2 linked regions of the Desulfobacula toluolica Tol2 genome follow. The protein of the gene in region 2 interacts with the protein of the main gene of each other region in a pairwise test. Links are inferred from orthologs where the notes say so. Each region holds a gene or a part of one and is shown on either strand. Other genes may lie near its edges.

Evidence for each region. Proteins that work in one complex are often made in the same cells at the same time.
Region 1: the proteins of hflK (region 2) and ftsH interact in binary tests that used the Escherichia coli proteins (3 or more experiments, as listed by UniProt). The link is inferred for Desulfobacula toluolica Tol2 from one-to-one orthologs.

What each region holds. Positions count from the first base shown.
Region 1 is NC_018645.1:4,592,885-4,598,357, forward strand. The notes cover bases 2,577-5,473. They hold ftsH (ATP-dependent zinc metalloprotease FtsH), read right to left. Parts: upstream 5,074-5,473; coding sequence 3,079-5,073; downstream 2,577-3,078. Other genes in these bases: folP (dihydropteroate synthase), read right to left, coding at 2,577-3,067; tilS (tRNA lysidine(34) synthetase TilS), read right to left, coding at 5,271-5,473. Outside these bases: TOL2_RS20855 (HD domain-containing protein), read right to left, coding at 1-49; TOL2_RS20860 (type III pantothenate kinase), read right to left, coding at 479-1,246; TOL2_RS20865 (CdaR family protein), read right to left, coding at 1,258-2,154; more of folP, read right to left, coding at 2,201-2,576. UniProt on the Escherichia coli protein: Acts as a processive, ATP-dependent zinc metallopeptidase for both cytoplasmic and membrane proteins. Plays a role in the quality control of integral membrane proteins.
Region 2 is NC_018645.1:1,578,990-1,587,089, forward strand. The notes cover bases 4,653-7,599. They hold hflK (FtsH protease activity modulator HflK), read left to right. Parts: upstream 4,653-5,555; coding sequence 5,556-6,644; downstream 6,645-7,599. Other genes in these bases: TOL2_RS07240 (tRNA1(Val) (adenine(37)-N6)-methyltransferase), read right to left, coding at 4,653-5,011; TOL2_RS07245 (DUF721 domain-containing protein), read right to left, coding at 4,992-5,330; hflC (protease modulator HflC), read left to right, coding at 6,648-7,589. In the rest of the region: TOL2_RS07205 (motility protein A), read left to right, coding at 1-207; TOL2_RS07210 (OmpA/MotB family protein), read left to right, coding at 231-1,049; TOL2_RS07215 (YkgJ family cysteine cluster protein), read right to left, coding at 1,069-1,509; recombination mediator RecR, read right to left, coding at 1,499-2,098; TOL2_RS07225 (YbaB/EbfC family nucleoid-associated protein), read right to left, coding at 2,106-2,414; dnaX (DNA polymerase III subunit gamma/tau), read right to left, coding at 2,432-4,129; more of TOL2_RS07240, read right to left, coding at 4,289-4,652; TOL2_RS24065 (30S ribosomal protein bS22), read right to left, coding at 7,651-7,770; TOL2_RS07260 (hypothetical protein), read left to right, coding at 7,873-8,100.

The DNA.
Region 1 (5,473 bases), 3.0 Mb from region 2 along the record:
CATATTCAAAAAACCTGGATTTCAACTCCAACACTTGTTTGTTCTTCATGTTCAAGGCCTCATTTTGTTCAACTCATATCGTTGATCCGTTCAATAACTGCCACGGGCAGACCTGGTCTTTCGCTCAGATTTGCCCACAACAAAGGTTGAAAGTCTCTGTATGAATTTTTTAAGACTTTCATATAAATTTTCATGGGTTTAGATTTAACCTATACACTTTAATTTAGTCGGGCTTACAGGTCAAGCAGTGGAATAAAACTTCCAGTGTATAGTCAATGTCATAAACTTAAGCATTGAGTATTTTACCACGAAGGACACGAATTTTACGAAGATATTAGAGTATTCAACTTCGTGTTCTTCGTGGTTTTAATCTGAAAGTCTCTTAACTTTATGACATTGAGTGTATAGTCTATCTTCCACTGGAAGTTTTATTATATTTTATAAATCAGTCCGGTTAAATAGATTTGGTGCAGCCGGTTTAAATTTCATAACTGATGATTCTTAACCCCTCCAGGGTCAGGGATTGTTCTACTTTTTCAATAGTTTTGGATAATCCTGATATCAGTGGTGCCAGGCCTCCCGTGGCAAGAACCCGGGGGGTGGTTGACATCTCTTTGGTCATTCTTTCAACCATTCCGTCCACCATTGATGCATTACCGTGAATTATACCGGATTTAATACTGTCAATGGTGTCCTTGCCAATTACCTTTTCAGGGGCCTTGAATATTTCCACCCTGGGCAATCTGGACGCTTTCTGAAAAAGGGCATCGGCAGAGATCATAACCCCAGGTACAATTGCGCCGCCAAGATATTCTCCTTGCTCGGAAATAATATCAAATGTGGTAGCAGTCCCGAAATCAATAATAATGAGAGCTGTCTTATATTTGTTATAGGCAGCCACGGCATTGACGATCCGATCCGCCCCGACTTCGTTGGGGTTATTATAAAGAATAGGCATAAGTTTTTTTACGGAATCAGGATTTATCCATACAGGTGTTAAACCCAAATACCTTTCACAAAATGCATTCAGGATAGGAACGGCGGACGGAACAACCGAGGAAATAACAATTTTTTCAATTTTGGTGCGATTCACACCCTTATCTGAAAAAAGTGCGTTGGCCAGGACATTGAATTCATCTGCGGTTGCATCCCTTACGGTTCGAATCCTCCAGTCATGCTTGAGATTCTCACCGTCATAAACACCGATAACGGTATTTGTATTTCCTACGTCAATCACAAGAAGCATTGCTTTCTCCTTTATTCTATTTTTACTGTAAACACATGTGGAACCGCATCTGTCATCACCAGGCCAACCGGTATGTTAATATATGCATGCCGGGCATATACCCCTGGTTTTAAGTTCTTAAGGTCAATAAACGAATGTATTTGACCCATAATTTCCATATTATTTAAAGTTTCAAATGGACCCTTAACCCGAATCGTTATAAAAGACGGCTCAATAGTTACTCTGGATGTGCAATTCCAGACCTGGACAGGTATGTTTTCAATTGATTTTGAAACCAGCTGCTGCTGAATCGGAATGGTAACAATAATAATAGGATCTGACGAAGAAATAATGGATGAATTGTCCAGATCCAGAGGAATATTTTTTTTAAAATCTTCTTTGGCATTGTTAAGATCAATGGGTTTTGTCTTTAATTCCTTAATCGACAAAATCAAGGAAGCTGCACCGGTTAATTCAACACTGGCAGGTTCTGTGGCAGCATCCAGGGCAATATAGCCTTTGGCAGGTTCTCCTGTGTAAGGAACCGATATGGCAAATGTTTTTTTTATTTTTTTTTCAATTTGAACACTTAAATACGGGGGATTAATCGCAAGGATTTTTATGGCCGGGTTCATGGGAATTCGTTTTTTTTCAACAGGAATCAAATAGGCTCCAGGTTCAATAGAATCTGAATCACCTGCCGGATCGAATTCAAGGTCAGTATACAGATCCACAGGGTAGCGTGTACTCTCCAAGTTGATACGTTCGATCAATTTGGGGTCAGCCTGGATTCTGATCTCTATTTTATCTGTATGAAAGTAGGTCAGCACCATATTGTCAGGTATATTGGAAAAATCAACAGGCAATAGAAGATCAGTCTGAACCTTGTCAGTGCTACAGCCGGAAATATCAAAAAGAACAGATATCAAAAAAAGAACAGATATTAAAAAAAAAACACGCTTGTTACAAGATTTCTTATGCATTCCTGATCGAATCTATGATACGGGTAAAAGAGTTGACTTTTTCAACATCATGGACTCTGACAATGTGTGCCCCTTTCAGGATAGAGGCTGCAACAGCCGCCAGTGTGCCATATTCGGTCTTTATATTATCCGGGCCAACCTGTACTTTTTCTTTTTGACTCAAAATATTTTGAATAAAAGACTTGCGGGACGGTCCCATGAGAACAGGATACCCCAACTCAGTAATCTTATCCAGATGGTTGAGAATGACCAGATTATGTTCAACGGTTTTTCCAAACCCAATGCCCGGATCAAGGATTATATTTTTCTTTTGTATGCCTTTTTCCATGGCATGGGCCGCTCTTGACTCAAGGTAGCTCGTTATTTCAAGCATCAAATCATCATAATTGGGGTCCACCTGCATGGTTTCCGGGGTTCCCTTCATGTGCATTAGCACCACGGGAACCCCTTGCCTGGCAGCAAGGTCGGCCATGGCAGGGTCTTTTTCAAATGCGGAGATATCATTGATTATGGCGGCTCCGGCATCCAGAGCCTCTTTGGCAACAACAGATTTCACCGTATCAATGGAAATAGGCACGTCAATTTGTTTTGCCAAAGCTTCAATGACCGGGATGACCCGGTCAAGTTCTTCTTGTTCCGATACCGGCTCGGAAAATGGCCTTGTTGATTCTCCTCCGATATCAAGAATATGTGCCCCGTCTTCAACCAGTTTGATGCCCTGAGTTACTGCTTTGTCAACAGTGTTGAAACGGCCTCCATCGGAAAAAGAATCAGGTGTTGCATTTAAAATTCCCATGATACAGGTTTCAGTACCCAGTTCGAGGTGAAATCGGTCAAAGTCAAGTGTGAATGGCTGCATTTGCTCTACTCCTATTCCCTTTTATCAGTGTCATCCGTATCATCCGAACTTTTGCCGTCTGATTTGGAAGAATCCTGATTATCCGATGTTTCAGCCTGTTCATCCCTCTCAATGACGTTCGTGCTATCTTGCCCGGATGTCTCCTGATTTTCAGGCTCAATATGCTGTTTCGGCTTAATATAAATATTTTTTTTGCCAAAAAAATCAAACTCAGGCCGCATGGAGGCAATCATATTATCCAGCTCAGGCCCTAAAATAGTTTCTTTTTCAATGAGCAGTTCCGTCAATGCGTGGAGAATATCAATATTTTCTTCAAGGACTTTTTTCGCAGTTTTATAAGCCTTGTCAATGATCAAGGAAACCTCTGCATCAATTTTTCTGGCGGTTTCTTCTGAGTAGGCTTTGGCCTGGGTCATTTCACGACCGATAAAAATATTGTCATCATGATTCTCATAGGACAGGGGGGCCAGATTATCACTCATGCCAAATGTTCTGACCATGCTGTTGGCAAGCTTTGTGGCCTGTTTGATATCATTGGATGCACCCGTACTGATGCGTTTAAAAATAAGATCTTCCGCCACACGTCCGCCAAAGGCAATGGCAAGCTCATTTTCAAGCTGGTCCTTATATTTAAAATCCCCTTCTTCAGGAAGAAACCAGGTAACCCCGGCAGCCCTGCCCCTGGGAATAATGGTAATCTTGTTAACGGCATCTGTGTTGGGCAAAAACCTTGCCACAAGGGCATGCCCGCCTTCATGATATGCAGTTGTTTTTTTGTCTTCGTCCTTGATGACCTTGGATTTTCTTTCAAGACCCATGTAAACCTTGTCTTTTGAATCTTCAAAATCTTTCATGGTCAGTTTTTCATGGTCCTGTTTGGCAGCCAGGAGTGCGGCTTCATTCACAAGGTTTTCAAGGTCTGCACCGGAAAAACCAGGGGTGCCTTTTGCCAGAATCACCGGATCCACATCATTGTCCAGGGGGGTTTTTTTCATGTGAACCCTTAAAATGCCTTCACGGCCTTTAATATCAGGCATGTCCACCACGACCTGACGGTCAAACCGCCCCGGACGAAGCAGAGCCGGGTCCAGAACATCCGCCCTGTTGGTGGCTGCCATAAGAATAACGCCTTCATTGGATTCAAACCCGTCCATTTCCACCAGCAGCTGGTTCAGGGTCTGTTCTCTTTCATCGTGGCCTCCGCCCAGGCCTGCGCCTCTCTGACGTCCAACCGCATCAATCTCATCTATAAATATAATACAGGGAGCGTTTTTTTTACCCTGGGCAAAAAGATCCCTCACCCTGGAAGCACCAACTCCCACAAACATTTCAACAAAATCAGACCCGCTGATGGTAAAAAAGGGAACCCCTGCCTCACCTGCAACAGCCCTTGATAAAAGTGTTTTTCCGGTTCCTGGATTTCCAACCAGTAAAACACCTTTTGGAATCCGTCCGCCAAGCCTTGTATATTTTGAAGGGTTTTTTAAAAAATCAACAACCTCGGTCAATTCTTCTTTGGCCTCATCAATTCCCTGGACATTGGCAAAGGTGACTTTTTCTCCCTTATCATCTATGAGTCTTGCCCGGCTTTTTCCAAAGGACATGGCTTTTCCGCCACCTGCCCCCCCCTGCATCTGGCGCATAAAAAAGATCCACACACCAATGAGTACAATCATGGGCAACCAGGATACGATAATTGACATAAACCAGGAGTTCTCAGCCGGTGGTTTTGCTTTAATGGCAACCCCTTTGGAACGCAGAAAACTGATCAGTTCTCCATCGTCCGGCGCAAAACTTTTATACCTGGCACCGCTTCCATCGGTCAGATATAAATCCCGGCCCTGGATCACCACACTCTGGACGCGTCCGTCTTCAACCATTGCAAGGAACTCTGAATACCCGACTTCCACCTGCCCGGTCTGTTGCTGATTGAAAATATTGTAAAGCATGACCATCATCAGAACAATCACCAGCCACAGGGAAATATTTTTATAAAATTGATTCAAGATTTTTCCTTTCCTTAATTCTTAAATAACCCAATCATTTTTCAGAAGCCGGTTCGACCTGTTTTGATTTCAAGGTTCATGCGATTAACCGACAACTGTTTTTATCCTTAAAAAACACCCTGATCCATAAACATAAAATCAAAGTATACAAGCACATATTAAACATGAAATATGAATATACAAGAAAAATCTTAGCCTTAGCGACCTTGTTTTTCCCTTGCTGTTCGCCTTGATTGCTTCTCTTTGTTTCCGATTTGCCTTAAGGGTTTATCTTCTTTTTTGATTATAATGCTATCCTTGTTTTTGTAAACCCTTATCTGACCAGGCAAATCCAGACTGATGCCCGAGGGACGATCAAAGCAAAATTGTATCATATCCTCTATATGGGCAAAACAAATCC
Region 2 (8,100 bases):
ATGATTACCACGTTTTACGGATCAGTTCTGGCCAACCTGTTTTTTATTCCCATGGGAGATAAACTGACCTGCCGCAATGAAGAAGAAATGGTTAACATGAACATTATTTTCGAAGGGATTATTTCTATAAGGGAAGGCGAACACCCTAAACTTATGGAGGATAAGTTAAATATTTATCTGGACGGTTCAAAAGAAAGCAAAGAATAATTTAATTAAAAAGAGAATACCATATGGCTGATGATATGGCTTCAGAGGAAGCAGAAGAAGAGTTAACTCTTTCGACTCCGCCGGCGGAGGAAAAAAAGCAAAAAGCAGGTGCGCCTGAATGGATGGCAACATTTGCTGATCTGGTAACACTTTTGATGTGTTTCTTTGTTCTTCTTTTTGCCATGAGTACTACTCAGCAGGAAACCTATAAAGAACTTGTAAAGTCTTTAAGAAGCGCCTTGGGGGCTGAAGCAGTACCTGAAGCAGGTATAAGGGAAGGGCTTACCATGCACGCGGTTCCATCTGAAGAACCGTCTGAAAGCCAGGCTATTGATGAGCTTGGCGGGATGATCGAAAAAGAGATGGAGGACATTGTCAGTGAAGTCAGGGAGCTTGTTTTGTTCAACAAGCTGGGAGGTGAGGTCAGTGTAACAAAGACCGAAGATGGTATCGTGATTACTTTGTCTGATCTTTTATTGTTTTCCGAAGGGGGGACAAACCTGTCTGAAAAAGGAAATGATATTTTAAGAAAAGTTGCTGCCGTGCTTTCCAAGCTTGCATACCATGTCAAAATAAAAGGTCACACAGACAGTTTTCCCATTTCATCTGCTGTTTTTCCTTCAAACTGGGAGCTTTCAAGTGCCAGGGCTTCAAAGGTTGTTCGCCTGCTGGTTCAAAACGGGGTTCCCCCTCAATATATTTCAGCAGAAGGTTATGCCCACTATCACCCAATAGCCACAAATGATACGGCAAAGGGAAGAGCATTGAACCGAAGGGTTGAAATCGTTTATGAACGAGACAGTATTGCAAGGCAATTTGCTGATATGGGTGTGGGAAAATAGTATGGGAGCAACCTATAAGTTATAAAACAGACTTAACAGTTTGCTTTTTTTTGTCCAGCTTTTCTTTTTCAATTGTAACGATGTTTACCAGATTTTTATGCGGAATATCCTTTTTCATGCCCGGACAGGAGTTTGCCATGGCATTCCAGTTTTCAGGATGTCCTATAACGGTTTTAATGAAAGGCCAGGCTTTGCACATATATGGTTTTACCGGATGAATAGTGCATTGTCTGGTTTTATCAAAGAAGATACAGCATCCGTCTATCCCCAGTGTTAAAACATAGCGTGATCCTGATGTGTCACAATAACGGGCAACAAATTTTTTTGGATCAAAATTGATATATGTTGAGATATTGATGATATCCTGTTCAGTTACATAAGTGCCGCCAAATCCCTTGCAGCAATCCCCGCATTGCCGGCACTCAAAAATATCATTGCCTGTTCTATATTCAGAATCCATATCGTTTTTCCATTGCTTTTTGCATAGTCAGCTGGTCAATATATTGTAAATCTCCCCCCATGGGGATACCCGAAGCAATTCTTGTGATTTTGATGTTTGTTCTTTTAAGCTTTTCAAGGATATAGGAAGCTGTGGATTCGCCCTCAACATTGGTTTTAGTTGCAAGGATAATCTCTTTTACCTTTCGTGGATCAGCTCTTTTAAACAACTCTTTGATCCTTATGTCATCCGGGCCTATGCCGTCAATGGGAGAAAGTACACCGCCCAATATATGATAGGTCCCCAAAAAAGAATTTGATTTTTCGATTGCTCCCATATCCGTGGGATTCTCTACAACACAAATCAGTGTTTGATCCCTTAACGGATCTGCGCATACCCGGCATTTGTCTTTGTCGCTCAGGGCAAAGCAAACAGTACACAGTCGAATGCTGCTTTTCAGTTCAATGATATCGGTTGCCAGAGTTGCGACATCATGATCCGGGGCATGGAGAATGTGAAGCGCAAGCCTTTCAGCAGTTTTTTTTCCAATACCCGGCAGCTTTGACAAACTGTTGATCAATTTTAAAATTGGTTCGGGATAATGCATCATGTTTTTTTTACAGACCGGGAATGTTGAGTCCCCCGGTAAGTTTACCCATTTCAGAAGATACCATTTCCTGGGATTTGTTTAAGGCATCGTTAACAGCTGCCATAATAAGATCCTGAAGCATTTCAATATCTTCCGGGTCAACCACTTCTTTTTCCAGAACAATGGATTCGATTTTCTGGCCGCCATTGGCAATTACTTTGACCATACCACCGCCAGAAGAAGCTTCAACAGTTTTTTTTGCCAACTCCTCTTGGGTTTTAAGCATTTTTTTCTGAAGTTTTTGAGCTTGTTTCATCATGGTATTCATGTTTTTCATGGTTTGTCACTCCTGTCTTAATAGTTGATTATCTCGCCATTAAACATTTTTTGGGCTTCAACAACAAGGGGGTGGTTGAAAGCTGCTTGTCTGGCTTTTATTTCTTTTTTTTTTTTGTTTTCAGTTAATGGTTTGTTTTCAGACACTATTTTGATTGTAAGATCTTTTCCAAGAAAGTCTTTGCAGGCTTTTTTCAGTTCATTTTTTTTTGTTTCAAGCCGGTTTTTATCAAAGGACGAACAATCTTTCAATTCAACTATAATTTCATTGGTATTTTTTTCTTGTGCAACACCTTTTGATAGAAGGACAAACATAAAGGGGAGGGTTTGTTCTATTCTGTTTAAAAATCCCGGCCATGTTTTTTCATGGGGGGCATCTTTTTGTGGTTTTTCAACATCCTGACTTGCATGATATACATGTACCGGCAAAGCTTCCCTGACAGCTGGAGCATGATTTGCCGTCGGTATATCTCTTTCAACCGGAATGTCATTGTTCTTAGTGTCCAAAAAATTTGCAGCAGATTCTTGTACCGGTTCAAATTTATGATCGGAGTATGAAACAGTTGAATTTATCTGATTTGCAAGACCATCAAGCTTGCTGATGATTTGATCTATTTGTGCCCCCGGGTTTATTTGAAGCAGTCTTAACAGTACCATTTCAATAGCTATTTTGGTATGTGATGAGTATTTGATCATGGATTCTTCATCCAGAAGAATTTGTAAAACAGTGTTGATAAAACTGCTGGACAGCATGGCAGTTGCTTGAAAAAAAATTTCTTTTTCAGAATCAGTTATATGTGCATTAGGGCTGTCTTTGCCGCAAATTTTAATGACATTCAGATTTCTGAAATGAACAATTAAATCAGAATAGTATTTTTTCAGATCAATTCCTGAGTCGTTTATGTTTTCAATTATCTCAATGAGTTGCGCCCCGTTTTTTTTGAAAATTGCAGCCGACGTATCATGCAGGATCTGCCTATCAAGGATACCCAATCCGTCCAGAACTGTTTGATGCTCAATTTTCAGGGTCTTGGCCGAGGACAATATTCTGTCAAGGAGGCTTAATGCATCCCTTATGGAGCCGTCTGCTTCCTGAGCAATGAGGTCAAGACTTTGGGCTTCAATATTAAATCCTTCCCGGCTGCAAAGCATTTGCAGGTGACCGGAAATCAATGGCAGCGAAATTCTGCCCAGGTCATGCCTCTGGCACCTGGACAGGATGGTGATCGGGATTTTATGGACTTCAGTGGTGGCAAAGATGAACATCACATGGTCAGGCGGTTCTTCAAGGGTTTTGAGCAGGGCGTTAAATGCAGCAGTAGACAGCATATGAACTTCATCAATAATATATATCTTATAGGGTGCCGATGACGGCATATATGTTACATTTTCCCTTAGATCCCTTATTTGGTCCACGCTGTTGTTGGATGCCCCGTCAATTTCAAACACATCTGTGCAGTGCCCTTCAATAATGTCCGTACAAATTTTACAGGTGTTGCAGGGAAAGGGAGTCGGCCCTTTTTTGCAATTCATTGCCCTGGCTAAAATTCTTGCAATGGTTGTTTTTCCTGTGCCCCTGGGTCCCGTAAAAAGAAGGGCATGGGCAACCCTGTCTGAAGAAATGGCATTGGTAAGGGTGGTGGTAACATGAGGTTGACCAACAACGTCGTCAAATGTCTGGGGTCTGTATTTGATTGCTAAAACTTGGTATGACATGTTATCCGGTATGACCGATCAGTGGCGGAGAGGGAGGGATTCGAACCCTCGGTACCCGGTTAGGATACACACGCTTTCCAGGCGTGCACCTTCAGCCATCTCGGTCACCTCTCCTTATTAAATTTGCTTCGGGCAAAATAGACTCTTTTTGCATTTGTGTCAAGGTTTAAACATGGAAATATACTCATTTGTTAATTTATTTTCAGAATTATAGATATACAGGGGCGGTGAGACAGTACAGGTTTTTTTGTTGTTTTTAGCTGCACAGAGAATGACGCGCCTGGCTCCGGTGTTTTTTTTTATGTGTACAAACCTTAAATAAACAGGGGAAAATTTATACGATTCCATGGCCAGTATCAGGTCGGATATCCTTTCTGCAGGAAAGATAATATAAACCCTTCCTTGTTCATTAATCAATCTGCTTGAACACTTGAAAAGCATATCAATATCAAGAGTTATTTCATGGCGTGCAATTGCTTTTTGAGTGTTTGGATTCAGTCTGCCGGAATTCTTTTTTTTATAAGGAGGGTTTGAAATAATTATATCTGCTTTTCCGTTTATATCGGAAATAAGTATGTTTTTAATATCTTTATTAATGATACTAATTGTTTTATCCAGCTTGTGATTAATACTGTTTTGTCTGGCACAAAAGGATAATTCCTCTTGTATTTCAATCCCCGTGATTCTAATCGCAGAATGCCTGTAAGCCAGGATTAACGGCATTATGCCACATCCGCATCCCACATCAAGGAGATGTTTTGTGTCTGTTAGCTGGATATGTGCAGCAAGGATAAACGGATCCATGGAAAACCGATAGCCGTTTTCAGGTTGGGATACCTTTATTCCGTTATCAAAGAAAGATTCAGCTGATGATTTTTCCAATTTTAAACCGAATCTGCTTCACCAGTTTATGGTCAAGTTGTTTATTTATATTTAAGATCATTTCTTTTTCAAGGAATTTAAGCTGATGAATCCATGATGAGCTTGATACATTGACGATGAGTATTCCATCTTTAAAAGCATCGGGTTTGGCATTCATTGCAATGGGTTTTCCGACAGCAAGATCCCAGATGTCCCATATCCTTGTCATTTGGGTATCCATCGCAGGTCTGTATTTGCCAAGCGCGGAAGTTAAGATGTCTTTGATGTGAATCAATTCGCTGTTTTTGTTTTTTTTGTTCAATTGAGTGTGTTTATACAATTGAGTGTTCCTTATCTTTAAGGATGATTTTTTTTGGCATATTCATACCATATTAATAGACCGGAATATACCCCAAATATATTTGGGGTTGGATGCTTGCCCGAAATCCTTCTCAATGACCTGTTTCAAATAAATATTGCCTTTTGGGCTTGATAAATATAAATATGGTTATATTTTGCGTTCATACTATGAGTTTTTATAAAAATAATTTACAGGATAATGTTTATGAATTGGGATTGGGAAAAATTAAGGGAAAATCAGCAGAAGTTCGAACACAAGAGAGAAGGCGGCGGGCCAAGTATGCCAAGGCCGCCCCAGATGGATGAGCTTTTGAACAGGTTTAAAAGCTTTAAATTTCCGGGGGTTTTTCTTGTTGTGATTGTTATTGCGGCTTTATTTTTCGGTTCATCCACGTTTTTTACCATTGAAACAGATGAAGTCGGTGTTATTCAGCGATTTGGAAAATATGACAGAATCGCTCAACCGGGCTTGAATTTTAAATTTCCTTCGGGTATTGAAAAAGTCACCAAGGTAAAGGTGAAAAGAGTCTATAAGGAAGAGTTCGGTTTTCAAGCGGTCAAAGGTTCCGGCAATTACAGACTCGCAAGCAGTTCTTCTCAGGAAACGCCTTTGATGTTGACCGGGGATCTTAATGTGGCAGTGGTTCCCTGGATTGTGCAATACAGGATTTCAAATCCCAGGGATTATCTGTTCAAGGTTAAAGATGTCAGGGCTATTTTAAGGGACATGTCGGAAGCCACCATGAGAACAGTTGTGGGGGACAGGAGTATCAATGAGGTCATCAGCAAACGAGAAGAGATTGCTCTGGCTGCCAAGGATATTCTTCAAAAAGAGATGGATCAGGCCCAGTCCGGTATTAATATTGTAACAATTGAAATGAAAAAAACAAATGTTCCGGAACCTGTTCAGGCTTCTTTTAATGAGGTTAATCAGGCCATTCAGGAAAAAGAGCAGACGATTTATAAAGCAAGGGAAGAGTACAACAAGGCTGTTCCTTTAGCCCGTGGTGAAGCCAAAAGGGTGATTAAGGATGCTGAAGGGTATGCCATTGACCGGATTAACCGTGCCCAGGGGGATGCCACCAAATTTTCAGCAATCTACCAGGCCTATGCAAAAGCCAAGGATGTGACAAAAAAACGACTGTATCTGGAATCCATGCTGGAAATTTTCCCCAATCTTGGGACAAAGTATATTATTGACTCTGAACAAAAAAATATGCTGCCTTTTTTAAATATGGGTGGTGGTCAATCTGCGGCAGTTCCTCAAAATAGATTCCTTAATAAAAGTGAGTAAAAAATGAATAGTATTATAAAACCGTTGTTTTTGATTGTCGTTGCTGTTGCTGTTTTATTAACTTACAGTTCTGCCTACATTGTTGATGAAACCGAACAGGTTGTTATAACCCAGTTTGGTCGAGTTGTGGGGCAGCCTATTACCGAGCCTGGCTTGAAATTCAAGCTGCCGTTTTTTCAAATTGCCAATTTTTTTCCAAATAATCTGTTAACCTGGGATGGTGACCCAGGTCAGGTGCCCACAAAAGATAAAACCTATATATGGGTGGATACCTTTGCGCGATGGAAAATTGTTGACCCTGTCAAGTATTTTCAGACCGTTAACAATGAATTGGCAGCGATTGAGCGTCTGGATGATATCATTGATCCGGCCATGAGAAACCTTGTGACATCCTATCCTCTTGTTGAAAGTGTTCGAAATACGGATCGACCCATGGATACATTTGAATCGGTTGTTGATGAGAACAGAAAAAGGGTTCAATATAAAATTAACCTGGGCCGCGATGAGATTACAAAAAGAATCGTAAAACAGGCTGGTGAAAAACTGGTACAGTTCGGTATTGAGCTTGTGGATGTAAAAATAAAAAGAATCAACTATATTGAAAATGTTCGGCAGGCTGTTTATAACAGGATGATTGCCGAAAGAAATCAAATCGCTGAAAAATACCGGGCAGAGGGTATGGGTGAGGCAAGCAATATACGGGGTGAAAAAGAAAAAGAACTCCAGGTGATCAAATCCCAGGCATATAAAGATGCTCAGAAGATTAAGGGTGATGCTGATGCAACTGCCACAAAGATTTATGCGGATGCCTATGGTGCTGACCCGGATTTTTATGCATTTGTAAAGACAATGGAAGTCTATAAGAAGACCATGAAAAAAGACAGTACGCTGATTCTTTCAACGGATTCTGATTTTATGAAATACTTTAAGGGTATTGAACGGTAGGAAGAATATTCGAGTATTGAGTTGAATGGTTTGCAACTCAATACTCCGCAGATTACACCAGCTATTTTTTCTTTCTCTGGTGTCTGGTTTTGGCAAGGAGTTTTCTGTGTTTATGTTTCCTCATTTTTTTCCTTCTCTTTTTAATCACACTACCCAAAAAAATCACCTCCTTTGTATACATTTATATTATTTTTTTATTTTAAATTCGCTAAATAGTTACTATAGCATAATATTTATTTAAATGTCCATTTTTTATTTTGGTATAAAAAGGCACCGGATGCAAATGTTACGACACTTTAATCAAGAAGAACTTTTAAAGGTTGATGAAGCCGTAAAAGTATCGGAAGAATTGGTTAACAACTATTTTAAACTGTCTTCCGGCCAGTGGCTGAAAAACAGGTATGATATTAAGACAGCAAAAGACCTGGCTGTTCATGAGCATGTTGACGGTCCATTTGCCCAGGTTGTCAAGTATGAAGGACGCAAAAAAGATGTTCCTTTAGGGTCTTCT